DNA from 2 places in the Bacillus sp. GW821-FHT11D08 genome. Region 2 is predicted to be linked to the other one. Evidence: riboswitches for the same ligand, from Rfam matches in the RefSeq annotation. Region 2 holds a riboswitch; the other holds the start of a gene.
What was found. A riboswitch is a leader RNA that binds a small molecule or an ion and turns the genes downstream of it on or off. The one in region 2 is predicted to bind glycine.
Positions count from the first base shown of each region.

Region 1: another riboswitch for glycine. It lies ahead of gcvT (glycine cleavage system aminomethyltransferase GcvT); the one in region 2 lies ahead of AC1RRX_RS14845 (amino acid permease).

Region 1 is NZ_JBXARS010000003.1:55,461-59,408, reverse strand. It holds gene AC1RRX_RS07125 (DEAD/DEAH box helicase) at 1-1,633, opposite strand, end outside; glycine riboswitch at 1,778-1,878, shown strand; gene gcvT (glycine cleavage system aminomethyltransferase GcvT) at 2,057-3,157, shown strand; gene gcvPA (aminomethyl-transferring glycine dehydrogenase subunit GcvPA) at 3,172-3,948, shown strand, end outside.
Region 2 is NZ_JBXARS010000007.1:114,263-118,210, reverse strand. It holds gene AC1RRX_RS14850 (Fic family protein) at 1-1,139, opposite strand, end outside; gene AC1RRX_RS14845 (amino acid permease) at 1,280-2,626, opposite strand; glycine riboswitch at 2,772-2,852, opposite strand; gene fbp (fructose-1,6-bisphosphatase) at 3,151-3,948, shown strand, end outside.

The sequences.
Region 1 (3,948 bases), on a different contig from region 2:
ACGACAGAAAAGAGGTGAGATTGTCCATTTTGATTCTCATTTCTTCCTCTGTCAGCGAATGGCATAAAATATCATGCAAATGGTCTTCAAAATTGCTCACTTTGATTTTTGTTAAGATGTCATCTAATTCTCCGACGACATTTTCAAATAAATGAATTTTGTCATACAGAAGTTTTAAGATATGCTCTTCCACCGTATGTTTTGTCGCCATATTGTAGATATGAACATCTCTTTCCTGACCGAGTCTGTGAATCCTTCCGATTCTTTGTTCAAGCCGCATCGGGTTCCACGGGAGGTCATAATTGATAATATGGTTGCAGAATTGCAGGTTGATCCCTTCGCCTCCGGCTTCTGTAGCGATCAGCACCTGCACTTTGCCGCGGAAGAGATCCTTCATCCAGTCTTTTTTTCCGCGTTTAAATCCGCCTCTGAACGGAACGGAGCTTATGCCGTTCTGCTGAAGGAACCATTGCAGGTAAATCTGTGTCGCCCTGTATTCAGTAAAAATAATGACTTTATCATTAATCTTTTGGATCAAGTCAACAACTTGAATCGCTTTTGAGTTTTGCGTGACTTGATTGATGCGGTCCATTAAATTAGCGATCGTCTGATCATCGAATGCGGGCGCTTGTTTGTCTTTTTGGTCAAGCATTTTTTTGAGCGTCATATACACGGCTTCCCTGCTTGAACAGCATTCTCTTTGCAGCGTCATAATGGAAAATGCGCTTGCGGGCTTTTCCGTGCCGTTTTTCAGTGCGACGATGTCATCGTAAAGCGCCTGTTCCGTCGGTGAAAAGGTGATCGGCACTGTTTCCACGTGGCGCTTCGTCCATGTAAGGCCGGTGTCGCTCCGCGTGTTGCGGATCATCACCTTATTGACGAGTTCTTTCAAATGCTCATGAGCGTCAATCCCGTCCTTCTGATTGAAGGTTTCTTGAAATCCGCTTTCGTTTCCTAAATGGCCGGGCTTTAACAGTGACACTAAATTGAAGATTTCTTCGATCCGGTTTTGAATCGGCGTTGCCGTCAAAAGCAGGCAGTATTTCTTCACAAGACTTCTCGCAAATTCATAATTTTTCGTTTTGCTGTTTTTGAGCTTGTGCGCCTCGTCAATAATGACGAGATCATACGGAATAGAAAGGACAATGTCTTTGTGAGGCGAGCGTTTGGCCGTATCAATAGAAGAAACGACGATATCGCACTGTTCCCACACATAGCTTTTCTTCTGTTCAACAGCGGGTATTAAAAACTTCTCCTGAAGCTCTTTCACCCACTGGGAAACGAGTGATGCCGGCACAAGAATCAGGATTTTTTTGGCCAGCCCGCGAATCATATATTCTTTTAAAATCAGGCCCGCTTCCACCGTTTTTCCGAGCCCCACTTCATCAGCCAAAATCGCCTTGCCGTTCATTTTTTCAACGACTTTCTGCGCGACCTCAAGCTGATGGGGAAGCGGAGTGAAATCGGGCAGGTATAAAGGAGCCCTCAATCCTTCAAATTCAGGAATGGCAAGGGTCTGCTGGACTTCAGCCGACAGTTTGTACATCTCCCAATTTGACCAGGGACCGTCCGTTTTCAGCCGCTCAGAAAACTCTCCCGGCCAGTTTGCATCAAATATGATCTCTGCTGTCATATGTAACAAAACCGCCTTTCTTTTAAAAAACTGATTTATCATAATTTTTGTTGCCGGACGTAAATGAGGGTGGTAGGATATAAGTAATGATTTCACTAAAAGATATTGCTTTAGTATGTCCATAAAATTGGTAAATATGAGCGAATGACAGCAAGGGGAGAGACTCGGACGAAAGATGGGCGTCCGGGCGCCGAAGGAGCAAACTGCGGAGTGAATCTCTCAGGCAAAAGAACTCTTGCTCGACGCAACTCTGGAGAGTGTCTGCACTTAGAAGAAGCAGGCCACCAAAGGGGACGTCTTTATGATATGTTCATAAAGTAAACTTTCAGGTGCCGGGACAGAGAAACCTTCATTTTCATGAGGTGTTTCTCTGTCCTTTTTTATATGTTTTTACAATGCGCCAATGACTGAAGGGGGAAGATGATGCTGAAACGAACACCGCTTTATGACGTGTATAAAGAATACGGCGGAAAAACGATTGATTTTGGAGGATGGGAGCTGCCGGTTCAATTTTCTTCTATTAAAGAGGAGCATGAAGCCGTCCGCACAAAAGCGGGCCTGTTTGATGTGTCCCATATGGGGGAAGTTGAAGTATCCGGTAAAGACGCCCTGTCTTTTCTCCAAAAAATGATGACAAATGACGTTGCCGATTTAAAGCCGGGAAACGCGCTTTATACCGCCATGTGTTATCCTGACGGCGGTACGGTGGATGACTTGCTGATCTATCAGAAAAGCGAGAGCTGCTATCTGCTCGTGATTAACGCGTCTAATATTGAAAAGGACATCGCCTGGCTGACGGAACATGCGGAAGGCGATGTCACGCTGACGAATCAGTCTGACGGGATTTCACTGCTTGCTGTTCAGGGGCCGAATGCTCAGTCGGTTCTTACGAAGCTGACTGAATGTGCTTTGTCCTCCTTAAAGCCGTTTACATTTATTGACGAGGCGGACGTTGCCGGACGACAAGTCCTGCTTTCAAGAACAGGCTATACCGGTGAAGACGGATTTGAGTTATATTGCCGCAATGAAGATGCGGTTCATCTATTTAAGGAGATACTTGCAGCGGGAGAGCATGAAGGCCTCGTTCCGTGCGGCCTCGGCGCCCGTGATACGCTGAGATTTGAAGCGAAGCTTGCTTTATACGGTCAGGAATTGACGAAAGATATTACACCGATTGAAGCCGGAATCAGATTTGCCGTGAAACACAAGAAAGATTCCGATTTTTTCGGGAAGTCTGTATTGCGCGAACAGAAAGAAAAAGGAGCCCCGCGAAAGCTGGTCGGACTTGAGATGATTGAAAAAGGGATTCCGAGACACGGGTACGCCGTGAAAAAAGACGGTGTTCCGATCGGTGAAATCACGACAGGCACGCAATCTCCGACTTTAAAGAAAAATATCGGCCTTGCCTTAATCAAAACGGAATTCAGTGAAGTCGGAACGGAAGTAGAAGTGGAAATCCGTAAAAAAACGGTAAAAGCGAAGATTGTCCGCACACCGTTTTATAAACGTCCAAAACAGAGCTGAAAAAGGAGAGTCATATGAAGCATCGATATTTGCCCGCGACAGAACAGGATAAAAAAGAAATGCTGAAAGCCATCGGCGCAGAAACAATTGATGAACTGTTTGCCGATATTCCGGAAAATGTACGGTTTCAAAAAGACTACCGCATTAAACAAGCAAAGTCAGAAACTGAGCTGACGAGAGAGCTGACGAAGCTTGCGGCGAAAAATAAAGACGCTGTTACATATGCATCTTTTCTAGGCGCAGGAGTGTACGATCACTACCAGCCGGTTATCGTCGATCATGTGATATCCCGATCAGAGTTTTACACGGCATATACGCCTTACCAGCCTGAAATCTCACAAGGAGAGCTGCAGGCGATTTTTGAATTTCAAACGATGATCTGTGAATTAACGGGAATGGATATCGCAAACTCCTCTATGTACGACGGGGGAACGGCGCTGGCGGAAGCGGCGATGCTTGCGTCGGGACATACGAAAAAGAAAAAAATCGTTATTTCCGCAGCCGTTCATCCGGAATCGCGGGATGTTTTGAAAACATACGCAAAGGGCCAATATATTGAGGTTGTAGAGGTGCCCGCGAAAAACGGCGTCACAGATCTTGAAGCATTGGAACATGCCGTTTGTGATGAAACGGCCGCCGTGATCGTCCAGTATCCGAACTTCTTCGGACAAATCGAGCCGTTAAAGGACATTGAGCCGCTCGCACATAAAGGAAACAGCCAGCTGATTGTTTCTTCAAACCCGCTCGCGCTCGGTATTTTGAGACCGCCCGGGGCATACGGAGCTGATATC
Region 2 (3,948 bases):
TAATCCATTACTCTGTTAATTTTATGTCTCGATTTATTTGAGAGCTCCATTAAATCTTGCACCGACAGCGTAACCTGATCATTTACAAATACATTAATCGTGATAATGATATTAAAAATATCACGTTCATCTTTATAATCAGCCCATTGATCGCTATCAATATAGTTCCTAATTCGTTTCAGTTTCATTAAATTAAATTCAAGATCCTCAATAATTCCTTTTTGTCCTGACAGAAGCAATTCCAGCATATCCATTAAATAAAAAGTCAGCTCTCCCCGGTTTAAAGGTGCGGGAATTTCCTCTAATGCCTTATAATACTTATCTTTATTCTTATTAACTGCGTAAGAAAAAGTGATGGCTGAATATTTTTCTAAGTATCGGGACAAATAACTCCCAACGATAAGGCGTCCTGTTCTTCCATTGCCGTCATAAAAAGGATGAATGTATTCATAGTAGTAATGAGCTGTCATGTAACGATACAGCTGGGGATGTGTTTCATCATGAAGATAAGCAATTAAAGCCTCAAGCGCTTCTGTTATCTTCTGTTCAGAATTGACGCCGATATGGGTGGTCATGTTCCCATCGTTCACTTCAACATAGCCTTTTCTGAATAGCTCACCATCCGGCGCATCTTCCGCTCCGATTTCATCTGCAACCAGCTCGTCGTATAATTCCCTAAAGTCATGAATGCTTGTAAACGACGGAATTCGGTCTATAAATTGATATGTTTTCATCAATCCGACAAACCGCTTATGTGAGGGCTCGGATTGTTCTAACGCTTTAAGAGCCTCTTTCAATTCTTTTTTTGTACTGCGGATTCCTTCAATTTCATTATTACTTTGTGCTTCATTAATAATTAATTTATCAAAATAAGGTTTGACAGCAAATTCAGGGAGCTGACTGATAAGGGATGAAATTTTGGAACTGTTTAACAACACTTCATTATTCAGCTTCATGAGTTTATGTGTATTCACATAAAATAGCTCAAATGAATCTTCCGTGGGTCGGCCTTTTCGGAACCCCCGTATGTTTAATGATGTTGAATAACTGCCATAGCTGCTTGTTCTCTTTTTAAATTCTTTCTCATATGAATCAGCATCCATTTTATAAAAAAGCTTAGATAACTTCTCATACTTCATATTATCACCTCGCTTAATTTAAAATTACACACTTTTTTTAAATTATACAATCATTATAGCCTGATTTCTAACAAATATTCTCGCTTTCCAATCAAAACAAAAAACGGCATACTGCATGGCAGTACACCGTCTGAAGCAATTCAATCTGTCTTTCTCCCTCTCGCCCGATAGATAAGAAATAATCCAATAAACCACAGCGGCGTCAGCAGCAAAGCCGGGCGCGTTGCATCCGCAAACAGCATAATCACCAGAATGACGGCAAACAGCGCCAGCACGGCGTAATTGATAAACGGCGCAAACGGCGCCTTGAAAGACGAGCTTGCGTGTAAGTCCGGACGGGTTTTCCTGTATCTGATATGACAGACAAGAATCACGCCCCACACCCAAATGAAACAAATCGCGCTGATGGTGGTCACGATGCCAAAAGCCGCTTCCGGTATCAATTTGCTTAAAAGAGCGCCAGCTGACAGCACAATAACCGATATCCATAATGCGCGGCTCGGCACATGATTTTTATTCAGCTTCGCAAAACTTGCAGGCGCTTGTTTCGTTTTGCTTAAGTTATACAAAATCCGGCTTGTTGAAAACATCCCGCTGTTACAAGCAGAAGCGGCAGAGGTTAATACGACAAAATTAATGATTCCCGCGGCTAACGGAATGCCGACCAGGCTGAAGGTCTTTACAAAAGGACTTTCCGCCGCATTCAGCTGCATCCACGGATTAATACATAAAAGAATGAGCAATGCCCCGACGTAGAAAAATAAAATCCGCAATGGAATTTTATTGATAGCGGACGGAATATTTTTTTTCGGATTTGACGTTTCCGCCGCCGACACACCCACTAATTCCACACCGACATAGGCGAAGATCACCATCTGGAACGAAAGCAAAAAGCCTGAAAATCCGTTCGGAAACAAGCCGCCGTGCTCCCACAGATTCGCCGCTGAAACCGTTCCGGTATGCGTTTTGAACCCAATCACCAGCAGAACCACACCGATGACAATTAACGCGAGAATCGTGACTACCTTAATTAAGGCGAACCAAAACTCCAATTCTCCAAAAATCTTAACCGTTAACAGATTAAGCCCTAATAAAATGAGCAAACAGATAAGTGCCGGAATCCACTGCGGAATATCAAACCAATATTTCACATACACACCGACGGCGATCACATCAGCCATAGCCGTCATAATCCAGCAAAACCAGTAGGTCCAGCCGGTGACAAACGCTGCACGCGGTCCTAAATACGCCTCGGCAATATCCGTTAATGATTGGTAGCCCGCTTTAGATAACAGCAGTTCTCCCAGCGCCCGCATGACGAAAAAAAGCGCAATACCTACAATAAAATACGCAAAGATGATAGAAGGACCCGCCAGCTGAATTGCCTTACCGGACCCTAAAAACAATCCGGTGCCGATCGTGCCGCCAATGGCGATCAGCTGCACGTGCCGATTCGATAAGTCCCTCTTTAGCTCTCGCTGCTCCACATCTGACTCCTCCTTACCTCTCTAGTGAACGACGAGCAAAAAAAGCCAATAAAAAAAGAGATTGGATGCCCTCCAATCTCATGGTCATAAGAATATCAAATTATATCTGCGCCGCTGACAATCAACAGCATGACAAATACATATTCGGTACTCTTCTGTCCTTTTGCCTGAGATTGTGAACCCTTCGGCGCCGCGGAAAACCCGCGGTCTCTCCAGAAGCCGCTCCTGCTGTAGTTCGACCCACAGCAATCATAGCCTGCTACGTATTGAGTTTCTGATAGAAATACCTATCAGCTAACTTTTTATTTTAATGGAACTTGAATGAATTGTCAATAGAGGGATGAGCTGAACGGCGTTATCCGGGTCCAATTTTTGATGCCTGAAGCGCGTATTTTCCGTTTTCATTGTCTCAAAAAGGCGTTATGCGGTACTATCATATAAGGTCTAATCATTTAAACATTATGTCATACTTTAAATTCACTTTATCATACAATTGCTCGTAAATAAAAAGGGGATGGACGAGATTGGAAACGAAATATTTAGATCTGCTCGCACAAAAATACGATTGTGAAGAAAAAGTGGTCACGGAAATCATTAATCTGAAAGCGATACTGAACCTGCCGAAAGGAACCGAGCATTTCGTCAGTGATCTGCATGGGGAGTATCAGGCATTCCAGCACGTGCTGCGGAACGGTTCAGGAAGGGTAAAAGAGAAGATTCGCGATATTTTCAGCGGCGTCATTTACGATAGAGAAATTGATGAACTGGCGGCTTTGGTCTATTATCCGGAAGACAAACTGAAGCTGATCAAACATGACTTTGATACGAAGGAAGCATTAAACGAGTGGTATAAAGAAACGATTCATCGGATGATTAAGCTCGTTTCTTATTGTTCTTCCAAGTACACCCGCTCCAAATTGCGCAAAGCACTGCCCGCCCAATTTGCTTATATTTCTGAAGAGCTGCTGTACAAAACAGAACAAGCCGCCAACAAAGAACAATACTACTCCGAAATCATAGAACAGATCATTGCGCTCGGCCAGGCCGATAAGCTGATCACCGGCCTTGCCTACAGCACGCAGCGTTTGGTGGTCGACCATCTGCATGTTGTTGGCGATATTTACGACCGCGGACCGCAGCCGGATAAGATCATGGAAGAACTGATCAACTATCATTCAGTGGATATTCAATGGGGGAATCATGATGTTCTCTGGATAGGCGCTTATTCCGGGTCAAAAGTATGCCTGGCAAACATTATCCGCATCTGTGCCCGCTATGACAATCTGGATATTATTGAAGACGTTTACGGCATCAATCTGAGA